2 linked regions of the Methylococcus capsulatus genome follow. The protein of the gene in region 2 interacts with the protein of the main gene of each other region in a pairwise test. Links are inferred from orthologs where the notes say so. Each region holds a gene or a part of one and is shown on either strand. Other genes may lie near its edges.

Region 1 (7,215 bases), 1.6 Mb from region 2 along the record:
CAGCGAGCGGCCGAGCAAGAGCCAGCCGTCCAGATCGTTGGGCTGCTGCTGGAGGCGTTTGGAGAGCTGCTCGATCCTGGCCTGTAAATCTCCGGCGGCCATGGCCGGCTCTGCGGCGACGACGGCCGGGCGGGCGGCCAGGTCCATCCGGCCCAGCCCTCCATACAGCGCCAGGATCGCCAACGGCAACGCTGTGAGCACGACGATGACGGCGGTTTTCCCGGTCTCCGGCGCCTGCCGAGGGGGGGCAGTTTCGCTGACGGCGAGGTCGGCCAGGAGGTCGCGGTCGAATTCCTCGCTGAGTCGTTCCGCTGCCCGGTCGTCGCCCGTCTCGGCCGCGAGTTCTTCCCGCTTCTGCCGGTTGATCAGCCAGTTGAGCCGCGCGCGGTCCACGCCGGCGGCGGATTTCTGTCCGAGCAGGGCGGGAAGGAAAAAGGCATAGCCGGCCAGCAGCAAGGTCGTCGCCAGCACCCAAAACGATGTCATGTGTTTACCCCTGGAATCGGTCTTTCAACTGCTGGAGGCGGCGGCGTTCTTCCGCGGAGAGCGCTTCTTCCTGACGCACGGCCGCGGCGCGCCGCCTGGCCTGCTTCCACAGGAAGGCGGTGCCGCCGGCCAACAGCAGGAACGGCCCGAGCCAGAGCAACAGCGTGACGCGCTTGAACGGTGGGCGGTAGAGCACGAAGTCACCGTAGCGGTCGGTCAGGAACTGCACAGCTTCCTCGCTCGACTTGCCGCTCTGGATGATGTTGTAAACCTCGGTGCGCAGGTCTTTGGCCAGTTCGGCGTCGGATTCGGCCAGCGACTGGTTCTGGCAGACCAGGCAGCGCAAGTCCTTGATGAGCGTTTCGTAGCGTTCTTCTTTGGCCGGATCGTCGAACTGGCGGATTTCCATGGCATCCGCGGCGGGAATGGCCAGGAGGCCGCAGAGGCAAAGAATCAGTCGTTTCATGCGGCGCCCTGCAGGTCGCGGATCAGCGGCAGTATCTTGTTTTCGAGATCTTCGGGAGTCACCGGGCCGGTCTGCTTATAGCGGATCACACCATGCTTGTCGACCAGGAAGGTTTCCGGCACGCCATATACCCCCCAGTCGATACCCGTCTTACCGTCCTCGTCGAAAATGCTGGCCCGGTAGGGATCGCCAAAGCGTTTCAGCCAGGCCAGGGCGTCGTCGCGGCTGTCTTTATAGTTGAGGCCGTAGATCGGGACGATGCCGCGCTTGGCGAAGTCCACCAGCACGGGATGTTCCTGGCGGCAGGAGACGCACCAGGACGCCCACACGTTGAGCAGGAACACCTGGCCCTTGAGCTGCTCCAGGCTCAGAGTGCGGTCGGCCGCGGCCACTTCCGGCAGTGAGAACGCCGGAGCCGGCTTGCCGATGAGAGGGGAAGGCACTTCGCGCGGGTCCAGGGTCAGGCCCACGCCCAGCAGCACGACCAGCAGGAGGAAAATGACGAGAGGAATGGCGAAACGCATGCGTGATGTCACCGTCGGGTAGCGTTCGATAAAGAATCAGGTTGCACGGGCCGCTGCGGGGCCGGGAGCGACGCGGGCCTCGCGCAGCGGCAGGCGGTAGCGCCGGTCGCTGACGGAGAGGATGCCCCCGGCGATCATGAATAGGCCGCCCGCCCAAATCCAGCGGATGAACGGTTTGACGTAGAGCCGCACGCTCCAGGCATTCGTGTCCAGGGGCTCGCCGAGGGCGACATAGAGATCGCGGGATAGACCGGGGTCTATCGCAGCTTCGGTCATCATGTTGCGCTGCACCTTGTAATTCCGCTTCTGGGGCCGGAGTTCCAGGCTTTCGCCGTTCCGCTCCACCCGGAAAGTGGCCTGCCGGGCCGAGAAGTTCGGCCCCTGCACGGTCTCCGTGCCGAGGAAGTGGAAGGTGTAGCCGGCCAGCATCACGCTGTCGCCAGGCGCCATGCGCACCAGCTTTTCCTGGCTCAGGCGGTCGGACAGTACGGCGCCCACCAGGAACACCGCGATGCCGAGATGCGCGGCGGTCATTCCGTAGACGCTGGGCGACTGGGCGCGCAGTCCTTCGAGCCAGCCGTCGCGCAGCCGGATCCGGGTCCAGAGGCTGAGGCAGGCGCTCGCCGCCAGCCAGAACGCGCAGCCCAGCCCGGCCATCATCTTGAAATCGGCCTCGTCCCAGACCAGGGCGGCGAGCGCGATGCCGGCCGCGAAGCTCGCCGGGAACAGGTGGCGGACCCGGTGCAGCACGCGCCCGATCGAGCTCTCCCGCCAGGCGAACATCGGACCGATACCGGCGAGCAGGAAGATCGGCGCCATCAGCGGGGCGAACACCGTGCCGAAATACGGCGGGCCGACCGAAATCTTGCCCAGCTTCAGCGCGTCCAGGATCAGCGGATAAAGGGTGCCGAGCAGGATGCTGCCGGAAGCGGTCACCAGCAGGATGTTGTTGAGCAGCAGCAGATTTTCCTTGGACACCAGGCTATAGCGCGCCACATCGCGGACGGCCGGCGCCTTCAGGGTGTACAGCAGCAACGAACCGCCCACCACAATGGCCAGCAGGATCAGGATGAACAGGCCGCGGGTGGGGTCGGAAGCGAAGGCGTGCACGGAAGTCAGCACGCCGGAGCGGACCAGGAAGGTACCCAGCAGGCTCAGCGAAAAGGCGAAGATCGCCAGCAGCACGGTCCAGGCCTTGAAGGCGCCGCGCTTCTCGGTGACGGCCAGTGAGTGGATCAGCGCGGTGGCGACCAGCCAAGGCATGAAGGAGGCGTTTTCCACCGGGTCCCAGAACCACCAGCCGCCCCAACCCAGTTCGTAATAGGCCCACCAGGAACCGAGGATGATGCCGCCGGTCAGGAACAGCCAGGCCACCAGGGTCCAGGGCCGTGACCAGCGCGCCCAGGCCGAGTCCAGCGAGCCGCCCAGCAGGGCGGCGATGGCGAAGGCGAAGGCTACGCTCAGTCCCACGTAGCCCATGTACAGCATGGGCGGATGCACCGTCATGCCGAAATCCTGCAGCAGCGGATTCAGGTCGTTGCCGTCGGGTGGCACCGGCACCAGCCGCTCGAACGGGTTCGAGGTGAACAGGATGAACAGCAGGATGCCGACGCTCACCAGCCCCATGACGCCCAGCACCCGGGCCAGAAAGTCGTCCGACAGGCTACGGCTGAACACCGTCACCGCAGCCGTCCAGAGTCCGAGGATCGTGGCCCACAGCAGCATCGACCCCTCATGCGAGCCCCATACCGCGGTAATGCGGTAGTAGAGCGGCAGGGCCGAGTTCGAGTTGCGGGCGACGTATTCCACCGAAAAATCGTTGTTGACGAAGCAGGCGGTCAGGGCGCCGAAGGATGCCAGCAGAAACAGGAACTGCGCGCGTCCGGCGGGTTTCGCGACGCTCATCCAGATGTCCACGCCCCGCGAAGCGCCCAGCAGCGGGAAGGTGCCCTGCAGCAGGGCCATCAGCAGGGCCATGATCAGGGCGATGTGGCCGAGTTCGGCGATCATTTTTTCTGGTACTCCGAGTAGTCGGCGGGGAGCTGGCCGTTCTTCTTCAGGGATTCGGCGACTTCGGGCGGCATGTAATTCTCATCGTGCTTGGCCAGCACCTCGGTCGCCTGGAAAGTGCCGCCATCGTCGATCTGGCCCACGGCGATGATGCCCTGGCCCTCCCGGAACAGGTCGGGAAGAATGCCGGTATAGAGCACCGGTACCGCGTTTGGGCCGTCGGACACCTCGAAGCGCACGGTCAGGCTGTCCGGTTCACGCTTCACGCTGTCCTTGACCACCAGCCCGCCGAGGCGGAACGGATAACCCTTCGGGGCTTCGCCGGAGGCGATCTGGGAGGGCGTGTAGAAATAAAGGAGATTCTTCTGGAACGCCGTGAGGGCGAAGAAAGCGGCGAGGGAGACGCCCGCCACCATCAGAGCCACCCACATCATACGTCTTTGCCGCGGCGTCATCATCGGCGGGACTCCGGCTTCAACTGGCGGCGAAGGCTTTTCAGCAGTTCGTTTTTCCGGCGCAGCGGAGCGATCAGGTTGAAGGCGAGTACGGCGAAACACAGGCCATAGGAAGTCCACACGTAGACGGCGTAGCCACCCATATGGAAGAACTCTTGAAAATTCATGTGCTTGAGGAAGGCCTCGGATGAAGGGCTGATTGGGATCGACACGATATGTTACGGCAAGGGCGAGTTCAGCGGCTACCGGAGAAATGGAACGGTGCCGGATGGCGCCGTTCCTTTCCCGTGGGGCCGGGAGTTGAGCGTTTGCTGGAACGCCCAAGAATGAAGCACAAATCGGGCCGCCGCTTCCTCTTGCCGGCCCACGACGGCGTGGCAAGGGCCTTGCCGAGATCGAGCGGACGGGCGCGACCGTTTCCAGTGTGTGTGATCTGCCCTGAGTTCTGCGTCAGATACCGCAGTCCGAAAGCTCCAGTCTCGCTCAGACTTGCCGGCGATCTCGTGCGCGTAATGACTCACATGGTCAGTGAAATCGCGCGATCGGCGGAATCGTGATCACCCTTGTCCATGTTTTGATGGAGTATTTTGGCTGGCTCGATTGTTGCACGTTCCGTTACGGCTGCGCGTCTTTGCCACGGCGCCGCACACGACAACAAGAATCCCGGAGGAACCATGAATACCCCTCATCCTGCTACGGAGACGCATCCTGCCCGGCGCCTCTTCGGAGTTCCGCTGCTCGCACTGGCCGTGGCGCTGGCGCCGCAAGCGGTCTCGGCCGCGGCCAAGATCAAGGTCGCCAAAGCGGCCTGGTCGGACAAGGCCGGCACCCTGACGATCGCCGGCAAGGCCAAGGGCGGCAGTGGCGCCATCGAGATCTACGACATCAATGGCCGGCGCCTGGGCAGCGGCCAGGGCGGCAGTTTCGCGTTGACGCTCAGCCGCCAGGACTTGGCGGGCGTCCCTTGCGCGGTGAGGGTTCAGTCCGGCGACACCGAGGCGATCAAGCCGGTGAAGGGGGCGCCCAAATCCTGCGCCGGCGTGCCTGTCTGCAGCATCGTCAGTCCGGGGCAGGGTACTGTGGTCCAGGTCGGCGTGGAGACCCATTTCGAAGCCACCGCCACAGCCAAGGACCCGGCTGCCTTACCGTTCAAGTACGAGTGGGATTTCGGCGGCGGTGCCATGGGTTTCCCTGCCGGCACACTGGCCCAATCCGGCTCGGTCGGCGAACACGCGACTTTCGTCCGCGATCATGGCATTTATCGGGTCCGCTTCGTGGCGACCGACGCATTGGGGCGCCGATGCGAAGATTCGATAGCCGTCAGCGTCGGCCAGGCGCCGGCCGCTCCGCCGGCAGCGGCGTCCCTCGCGGCGGCCTCGGTGCAGGCGGCCCCCAAATTTGGCAGCGAGCTGGAGGGCAAGGCCGGCGACGTCGTGGTCCTCCCTTTCGCGCACAGCGCGGCGATGGGGCAGGGCGTCATGAACCTGGATGCGGGCAACCCCTGGCCCGGTTTCTTCCATCTCAATGCCATCGCGTACACCAAGGCGCGCCAGCCCTTGAACGTCGAGGCGGACGCCTATGAACTCTTCTATTCGGCTGCGGTGAATCCCGCCGATCCCGTCGGGGCCGATTCCATCAACAGCACCAGCCGGAACTATCCGGTCGATTCTTCCTTCGGCCAGGCCCAGATCAGGAAGACCGACATGTGGGAGGCCCAGGAAGGCTGGGAGACCACGGCAGGCTACGAGCCGTTCTGGACGGTTGACGAGAAAACGCCGACGGTTTCGCCCTTGTGGAAGGAGCCGCCCACCATCACCAAGATATTGAACGCTGCCTTTCCCGACATGTGGGGGCAAGGTGCCGACTGGACCTGGTACCTGGCCCGCAATTCGGTGCCGGACGAAGGCTATCTCACCGGCAAGTTCGAGACCCGGATGACCGGCAACCCTGCCGACAAGGATAATTTCAAGGGCGGTCTCATGCCGGGTAAGGACAATCCTTACCAGGCCAACACGCCGCAGGCGTTCCCGACCCGCGAGGCGGATACCCAGGCCTTCCTGGCACTGGGAATACCTTTGACCGACATGGATGACCAGGGCCGGGTCAATCCCTTCCCGGTGATGCGGGTGGAGGCCAGGAGCAAATCCACCGGACAGACCGCCGCGGCCACGGACGTCGCGTTCAATACCGCCAAGGATGTGCGCTGCAGCGAATGCCACGTCTATGGCGGCATCGGTGCCGACCCCACTGTCAAACGCTATCTGCGGCCGCAGAAAAAGGACGCGTCGGGCAATCCCGTTTTCGATGGCTACGGCAACAAGGTATTGCTGGCCGGAGAACAGAATCCGCGAGTGGAATATTTCCCCGACTACATGAATTCCAACCCCAAGAGCCTGGAAGAAAAGGAGAGTGAAGCCTTTTGGAACCAGTACGCGATTCATGCCTTCATGGAGCTGGAGGACCGCACCGGCGCATTGCTGGACGACTGGGACCCCGATGGTGATGGCATCGCCGGCGAAGGGAACGATCACCCCTGGGAGAACGGCCTGCGCTACATCAAGCAGTTCAAGGCGCCCGAACCCTGCCAATGGTGCCACCAATCCGCCTATCTGAACGAATGCGGCTACGGCACCACCAACTGGGACGGACTGGAATACGGGCCTTCCGAACACCGTTTCCACGGCCGCATCCAGGTGGACGGCCAGGGCAAGGTGATCCGCGATGCCCTGGGCCGGCCGCTGATGTGGGACGACCAGGGGACGGGCAAGACCAACCCCAACTCGCTGTTCCCGGTCGTGGACAAGCAGGGCAACAAGGTGGCCATGGAGCAGAACTGCCTGAAATGCCACGTGGGCGCCAGCCAGAAGGGCTATCACGACCCTATGTACAGCGCCGGGGTCCAGTGCGCGGACTGCCACGGCGACATGCTGGCGGTGGGGAACGTCTTCCCCAAGAAGGCTCAGGGTGACCAGCCGAGGAACGCCAAGGGCGAACTGGTCGATCCCACCAAGCTCGATGAACAGGGCAATCCGACTCCGGTGCATCGGGTCGACTACCTCGATCAGCCGAACTGCGGCTCCTGCCATACCGGCAACGGAAACGAAGCGGTGCGCAAGCTGGCCTACGATCCCGCCGACCCCGCGGCCACGCCGCTGTTGCCGGAGAATCCGCGGTTCGCCGTCAACAGTGCAAAGATCGCGTTCAACTATCTCGACTGGGACATGAACCGGGTGGACAAGAGCTACGATCTGCCCTTGTTCCGAAAGAGCCTGGA
Region 2 (7,162 bases):
ATCGATAGCGGCCACGCTGATCCTCCTGGCGGCGGGTTGTGCGCTGCACACTCCGATCGATGCGAACACGCCTGAACTGGCGAACGCCCGTTTCGATTATCAGAACGGGCGCAACGCTTACGCAACTTACTGCTCGGCCTGCCATGACAACGGCACCAATGGGGCACTTACCCCTTCGGCCACCGTCATCTGGGGCGAACCCTCCGCGTTGTGGCGGAAGATTCTGAACAAGCACGTCGATCGGAAATATCTGGAAAATCCGAAAACCATCGTCGGTCCAGGATATTCCGAGAAGAACGTCGCCGATGCGATTTACTACATGGTGACGCAGCCCGGCAACCGCGGCGGCGCTTGGTAAGAAACGGCAGCCCCGAGACGCCGGATTCCCGGTCATGCGTTGCTGCTGCTTTTGAAACAATGCAATAAACTCGACAGTGGAGAAATTCACGTGAAAAAGATCGTCAGCATAGGTCTGGCCGTGTCGGCCACCGTCTTCGGCGCCGGCGCATGGGCCGCCGGTGGGCGTGATACCATCAGCATCGTGGGTTCTTCCACGGTGTATCCCTTCGCCACCGTGGTGGCGGAACACTTCGGCAAAGGCGGGAAATTCAAGACGCCTAAGGTGGAGTCCACCGGCACCGGCGGCGGCATCAAGCTGTTCTGCGCCGGCGAAGGCGTCGATCATCCCGATATCGCCAACGCTTCGCGTCGTATGAAGGACACCGAGTTCCAGCAGTGCAAGAAGAACGGCGTCAAGGAAATCGTCGAGGTCAAGATCGGGTTCGACGGCATCGTGCTGGCGCAGTCCAAGAAGTCCAAGCCGATGGAACTGAGCCGCAAGGATATCTACCTGGCGCTGGCGAAGCGGATTCCGGATCCCGACTGCGGCGGCTGCGACAATCTGGTGGACAATCCTTACAAGACTTGGAAGGACGTCAATCCCGCGCTGCCTGCCATCAAGATCGAAGTGTTGGGGCCGCCGCCGACTTCGGGAACCCGGGATGCCTTCGCCGAACTCGCCATGGAGGGTGGCTGCAAGGAGTTCAAGTGGATCGCTGCTCTGAAGAAGGACAACGAGCCGGAATTCAAGAAGATCTGCTACACCATCCGTGAAGACGGCGCTTATGTGGAAGCCGGCGAAAACGACAATCTGATCGTGCAGAAACTGGTTGCCAACCCGAATGCGGTCGGCATCTTCGGTTACAGCTTCCTGGAAGAAAACGCCGATAAGGTTGCTGCAGCGAGGATCGAAGGCGTGGACCCTTCGTTCGAATCGATCGCCGATGGGAGCTACTCGATTTCCCGCCCGCTGTACTTCTACGTCAAGAAGTCCCATGTCGGGATGATTCCGGGTATCGCGGAGTACATCGCGGAATTCACCAGCGAGAAAGCCTGGGGTGAAGATGGCTATCTGTCCGAACGCGGATTGGTTCCGCTGCCGGCCGACGAGCGGAAGGAAATGGCAGAAGATGCGAAGAAACTGAAGCCGTTTTCGCTGTAAGGCTGTTACAGTCTCTGTCGTTCCGCAACGGCCCGGGGATCTTCGATCCTCGGGCTTTTTTCTTGGGGAGAGTTCGGAAGTCGTCTTTTTCGGCGAGTGGCGAACCGATTAAAATGGCGCAAATACGACAGCTTGGTCCCGCCGTTCCCTCACCACCCCGGTTCCCAGACCTTTCGGATGCCCCTATTGTCCCGTTCGTTTCTTGCGCAGATGGAGTTTCGCGTGGTCGCCACTGGGCCGCTGGTGGACCTGTCCTTTGCCGTCAAGGATTTGATCGATATCGCCGGCCATGTGACAGGCTGCGCCAATCCTGACTGGGCCAGGAGCCATCCGCCCGCGGTTGCTCATGCCGTGTGCGTCGAGCAATGCCTGCAGGCCGGCGCCGTCTGCCTGGGCAAGACCCTGGCGGATGAGCTGGCTTTCGGCCTCACCGGAGAGAATGCGTTCTACGGCACCCCACTGAATCCGGCTGCGCCCGACCGGGTACCCGGTGGTTCGTCCAGCGGCTCGGCGACAGCAGTGGCAGCGGGGGAGGCGGACTTCGCCCTGGGCACCGACACGGCTGGTTCCATCCGGCTGCCCGCCAGCAACTGCGGCGTCTGGGGGATGCGGCCCAGCCATGGTAGGATTTCCGTGGCCGGCGTCAATCCGCTGGCACCCGGTTTCGATACGGTTGGCGCTTTCGCCCGCGATGGCGAAACGCTGCAGCGGGTCATGAGCCTGTTGCTGAACGTCGATCCGCTCCCCACCGTTTCCGGCAGGCTGTGGCTGTTGCAGGAGGGCTTCGACGCGGTGGAGCCTGCCGTCCGTGGGGCATTCGAACCGGTCATGAAGCGGCTGGCCGGCAGTTTCCCGTGCCGTGAAATTTCCTTGCGAGGTATCGACGGGGAGGGCGGGATTTCCGGCATGGACAACTGGCGCCAGGTCTTTCAGCCCATTCAGTGGGCAGAAATCTGGAGCACCCTGGGTTCATGGATCGAATCAGCCCGCCCGGCCTTGGGCGAGCGCACCCGCCGTAACTTCGAGCTGGCCAAAGGCTTGGACCGCCGTCTGCTGGTGGCTGCGCTGGCGCAGAGGGAGCGCTATCGGGCGGCGCTTGCAAGATTCCTCGGGCCGGAAGACCTGATCTGTTTTCCCACGGTGCATACACCGGCGCCTTTGAAGGGGAGCCTCGGGCTGGACCGCACTCAGGGCGATTATTTTCCGCGGGTGCTGGCCCGCATGGCGATCGCCGGGATCGGCCGGCTGCCGCAGATTTCACTCCCGGCGGTCGATGTGGAAGGGGCGCCCGTCGGTCTTTCCCTGCTGGCCGCGGAAGGGAACGATGCGTTCTTGTTGGCCGCCGCCCTGGGAGTCGCGGCCGCACTCGATGACTAGCCGGAGCCCAGCCCCGGCGGGCCTGCCGGCTCCAGCATAGCCTGAAGGGAGGAGGGGCAGGGATGGGATCCGTCAGATGCGCCTCGAAGCGAGTGTGCCGGGGCCGGGGAGTCGCTTTCGCCTGGCTGCTCATGTTGCCGGCCGCCACAGCGGTGCAGGGTGTCGAGCCGTGCGTGCAGTCTCCCTCGTCCGCATCGGCTCTCGGCCGTTCCACCGGGCACACCGCAAGGTATCGCGAACACGTCCACAGTACGGAACCGGACCGGCCGCCGAGGCCGAGCTCCACGGCTGCGCCCGCGCCCGCAGGGAAGGCTCCGGCGCCTCGGGCGGTGACGGTCCGGGAGCCAGGCCCCGATCTCGCCAATCTTCCCAACTCGTCTTACACGCTGCCCGAAGGCGGTATCTATCTGGAAATGAGCCCTTTCACGATGCAGGGGGCAAGTTCGGATTCGGTGAAACAGTACAACTGGGAATTCCTGTTCCGTTACGGCCTGACCGACGACGTGGAACTGCGCCTGTTCACCCAGGGGCTGACCGTGCAAGGGCCACCCCAGTCGGCCACCGGCTTTTCGCCGATCACCTTCGATACCAAGGTGCATCTCGACCAGGGGGATCTCGGGTATTTCAACTACTCGGTGGGGCTGGAGTCCTACGTGCAGACCACCTGGGGGAGTCCCGTCTTCAGCAACGGCACCCAGGGGTCCCTGATGCTCAATGCGGATCATGTCCTGCCATGGGACATCGCCTTGAACTGGAATTTCGGTTTCGCGAGCCTGAAAGATTTCAGGGGCGCCGAGGTCATCCTGCCTTCGCTTCAGTGGGCCTTCCAGCGCGATATCGTCGACGACTTCGCGCTCTTCATCCAGGGTTATGTGAACGCCGCAGCCCTGCCGCGTACGCTGCATGCCGGAGCGGTCGGGCCGGTCAAGAACCTGCAGGAGCATGCGATCGGCGCTGGTTTCCAGTGGACGGTGAACGACCGCATCGCGGTCTTCGGGAGCTACACCGGCGCTTTGGGAGCCTATGTGCCCAGCTATCTGGGTACGATGGGGCTGGCCATCGCCTTCTGACTCAGCCGAACAGCTCCTTTATCCAGGCGCTGCGGCGTTCGCGCTCCAGCAATTCGGTGCGGGCGCGGACCAGCACGAGGGTGAAGTAGTAGCACTGGAACGCCAGCGCCATCAGCAGCAGCGGGAGCAACATGCTGGGGTGGATCGAGGGCTTGTCCAGCTTGGTGACGGTGGGCCCCTGATGCAGGGTGTTCCACCATTCCACCGAGTAATGGATGATGGGGATGTTGACCACCCCCACCAGGATCAGGAGACCCCCGGCGCGGGCGGCGGTGCGCTTGTCTTCGATGGCGGAGACCAGGGCGATATAGCCCAGGTACAGGAACAGCAGGATCAGCTCCGAAGTCAGCCGCGCATCCCATACCCACCACGTCCCCCACATGGGTTTGCCCCAGAGCGAGCCGGTCGCCAGGGCCAGGAAGGTGAATGATGCGCCCATCGCCGCCGAGCTGGAGGCCATGACGTCGGCCAGTTTGATGTTCCAGATCAAATGGATGGCATACAACACCGCCATGAAGGTATAGATGAACAGGGACATCCAGGCCGCCGGCACGTGGACGAACATGATCCGGTAACTCTCGCCCTGCTGGTAGTCCGGTGGCGCCTTGAACAGGCCGAAGTACAGGCCGGAGACGAAAAGTACGGCGGTGATCGTGCCCAGCCAGGGAATCAGCTTGCCGCTGATGCGGTAGAAATACTTGGGGGATGCGAGTTTATGGAAGAAGGTCCACATGGCTTCAACTCATGCTAATGCGCAGGGCGGCGGCGATAGCGACCGGAGCGAGTGTCAGTGCCAGCACCAGCAGCGCCGCCAGGAAGTACAGCTGTCCTTCGATCGGCATGCCGGCGCCGGCGGCGGCGACGGCATTGGTGGCGAAGATCAGCACCGGGATGTAGAGAGGAAGGATCAGCAGGGTGAGCAGGATGCCGCCGCGCTTGAGGCCCACCGTGAGCGCCACCCCGATTGCGCCGATCAGGCTCAGCAGCGGTGTGCCGATGGCGAGCGTCGCTTCCAGCGCCCACGCTGCTTTGGAGGGCATGTCCAGCAGCAGCGCCAGGAGCGGTGCCAGGAGCAGCATGGGCAGGCCGCTGACCAGCCAGTGCGCCAACACCTTGGCGATCACCAGCACCGACAGAGGTCGGGGACTGAGCAGCATCTGTTCCAGCGAGCCGTCGTCGAAATCGCTGCGGAACAGGTTTTCCAGCGAGAACAGGGCAGCCAGGAGGGCCGCGATCCAGATCACGCCAGGCGCGATCTTCCTCAGCAGTTCGGGCTCAGGGCTGACCCCCAGGGGGTAGAGCGTGACGACGATCAGAAAAAACAGTAGCGGATTGGCCAGTTCGCCGCGATGGCGAAAAGCCAGCATCAGGTCGCGCCGCAGTATGGCGAGGAAGGCGGAGGCGAGCCCGTTCATGTCAGGTGCAGGCTCCGGCAGTCGCCCCGGACTTCCAGTGCGTGGTGCGAAGTCATCAACGCCATCCCGCCGTTCGCCAGATGGATTTCCAGCAGTTCACGTACCAGGGCGATGCCCCGAACGTCCAGGGCGGTGAAAGGTTCATCGAGAATCCACAGGGGCACGGGGTTGATCAGCAGGCGGCAAAGCGCCGTGCGCTGCTTTTGGCCCGCGGAAAGCCCCCGCGCCGGTACGTCCTCGAAGCCGCGCAGCCCGACGCGGGCCAGTGCGTCTTCGATGCGCGCATCATCGACCATCCGATCGCGGAGTGCCGCGGAAACCTTGAGATTTTCCACCGGCGACAGCTCCGCTTTGAGTCCGGGAGCGTGACCCATGTAAACCATCGCGGCGAAATAGGTCGTGCGGTTGCGCTGGATGTCCAGGCCGCGCCAGCGTACCTCGCCATCGGCAGGACGGCTCAGTCCCGCCAGCACGCGGAGCAGGCTGGTCTTGCCGGCGCCGTTGGCGCCTTCGACCTGCAGCAGTTGGCCGGGTGAAAGGGTCAGGTTGAGGCCGGAAAACAATAGCCGGTCGCCCCGAATGCACTCGAGGCCCTCGGCGCGAAGAGGGGCGTCTGACAAAGGCTTGGGTGGTCAAGGATTAGAGAAGTGCGCGGCTTGCCGGGCGGGTCACATCTTACCTTCGCCGAAGTTCAGTGCATAGATGGTGATATGAGAACCCCAGCCGGATTGGTAGACCGGCTGTGCCTGTGTCAGCGGTCTGGTCAGAGAGGTCGTGAAAGGCAACAGTCGCGCCAGGAGCGTATCCCGGCCTTGCGGTGTAGTGATGCGCCAGGCCTGCACGCCGGCTCCGGGCGTCTGCTGGACCAGATAGCTGGCCTGATCGACGTCCCGCCGGGCCCACTGCTGTACCGCCGCGATCTGGCTGTGCAGCTCTCCCCCAGGAAAGCGGGCCGCCTCGAATGGGAGACGGATGCCGGCCAGCGTCTCGATTTCGCCGAGGCGGGCCAGATCGTCCAGGCAGACGAGCAGGTAAACCGGACGCTCTGCCGGCAGCTGGGTCTTCATCTCCTCCAAGGCGGCGTCCGCCTCCATGGTCAGCCAGCGCGCCAGCCGCCGAGACGATGCCGGGACCGTGGCAAATCCGCCCGCTACCTTTCCCCATAAACTCCGCTCTCCATCGTCCGGGAAAGCGGCAGCGGTCGGCCGGTCGAGCCAGGTGTCGCGGCCGCTGAGAAAATGGATACGCTGGGCGTCGTCCCACCATGCCAGGAACAGGGCGTTCCCGTTCGTGTGGCGGACGATGGCATCGCCCGCGGCCCGCCATGAATCGTGCCGCAGCCGGTCCGCGGGAAACAGGATCACCCGATGACTTTGGTTCTGGCCGTCGCGATAATCGGCCACGGTCAGCGGGACCGAGGCTTCGCCCCGGCGCAGGTTATACCGAGTCAGCGCCGTGATGGGGAAAGCCCCGCCGGGTTCCAGCGCAGTACGTTCCGCCTCGGCAATCGGTAATTCTTCATAACTGAATGCCGGCCGGAACCGATCGTACAGCAGAATCGCACCGCCCGTGAGCACCAGAACGAAACCCGCGAGGCGGGCCAGCCGAAACCGCATCGGCCGGCCCGTGGTGTCCGCCATCAATGTTTGCGCCGGTAGAGCAGCACGGCGATGCCTGCCAGCAGCGCCAGTCCTCCCAGGACATTGCGGAGGTTCGAGCCTTCGTTCCCGGCGGCCGGCTTGACCCCGGCGCCGGCGGTATTGCCGGCCTTCTCGCGCAAGCGGGTGTTTTCGTCCATG

Evidence for each region.
Region 1: the proteins of N4J17_RS10145 (region 2) and ccmE interact in binary tests that used the Escherichia coli proteins (3 or more experiments, as listed by UniProt). The link is inferred for Methylococcus capsulatus from one-to-one orthologs.

What each region holds. Positions count from the first base shown.
Region 1 is NZ_CP104311.1:445,970-453,184, reverse strand. Bases 2,214-5,053 are described here. They hold ccmE (cytochrome c maturation protein CcmE), read right to left. Parts: upstream 3,945-5,053; coding sequence 3,483-3,944; downstream 2,214-3,482. Other genes in these bases: N4J17_RS01995 (cytochrome c3 family protein), read left to right, coding at 4,616-5,053; ccmD (heme exporter protein CcmD), read right to left, coding at 3,941-4,108; N4J17_RS02010 (heme lyase CcmF/NrfE family subunit), read right to left, coding at 2,214-3,486. In the rest of the region: c-type cytochrome biogenesis protein CcmI, read right to left, coding at 1-486; N4J17_RS02020 (cytochrome c-type biogenesis protein), read right to left, coding at 491-952; N4J17_RS02015 (DsbE family thiol:disulfide interchange protein), read right to left, coding at 949-1,476; more of N4J17_RS02010, read right to left, coding at 1,513-2,213; more of N4J17_RS01995, read left to right, coding at 5,054-7,215. UniProt on the Escherichia coli protein: Heme chaperone required for the biogenesis of c-type cytochromes. Transiently binds heme delivered by CcmC and transfers the heme to apo-cytochromes in a process facilitated by CcmF and CcmH.
Region 2 is NZ_CP104311.1:2,027,538-2,034,699, forward strand. Bases 2,816-5,602 are described here. They hold N4J17_RS10145 (heme ABC transporter permease), read right to left. Parts: upstream 4,682-5,602; coding sequence 3,950-4,681; downstream 2,816-3,949. Other genes in these bases: N4J17_RS10135 (amidase), read left to right, coding at 2,816-2,878; N4J17_RS10140 (hypothetical protein), read left to right, coding at 3,208-3,948; ccmB (heme exporter protein CcmB), read right to left, coding at 4,686-5,363; ccmA (cytochrome c biogenesis heme-transporting ATPase CcmA), read right to left, coding at 5,360-5,602. Also shown: N4J17_RS10125 (c-type cytochrome), read left to right, coding at 1-358; N4J17_RS10130 (PstS family phosphate ABC transporter substrate-binding protein), read left to right, coding at 449-1,501; more of N4J17_RS10135, read left to right, coding at 1,679-2,815; more of ccmA, read right to left, coding at 5,603-5,983; hydroxylamine oxidation protein HaoB, read right to left, coding at 6,032-7,003; N4J17_RS10165 (multiheme c-type cytochrome), read right to left, coding at 7,003-7,162. UniProt on the Escherichia coli protein: Required for the export of heme to the periplasm for the biogenesis of c-type cytochromes.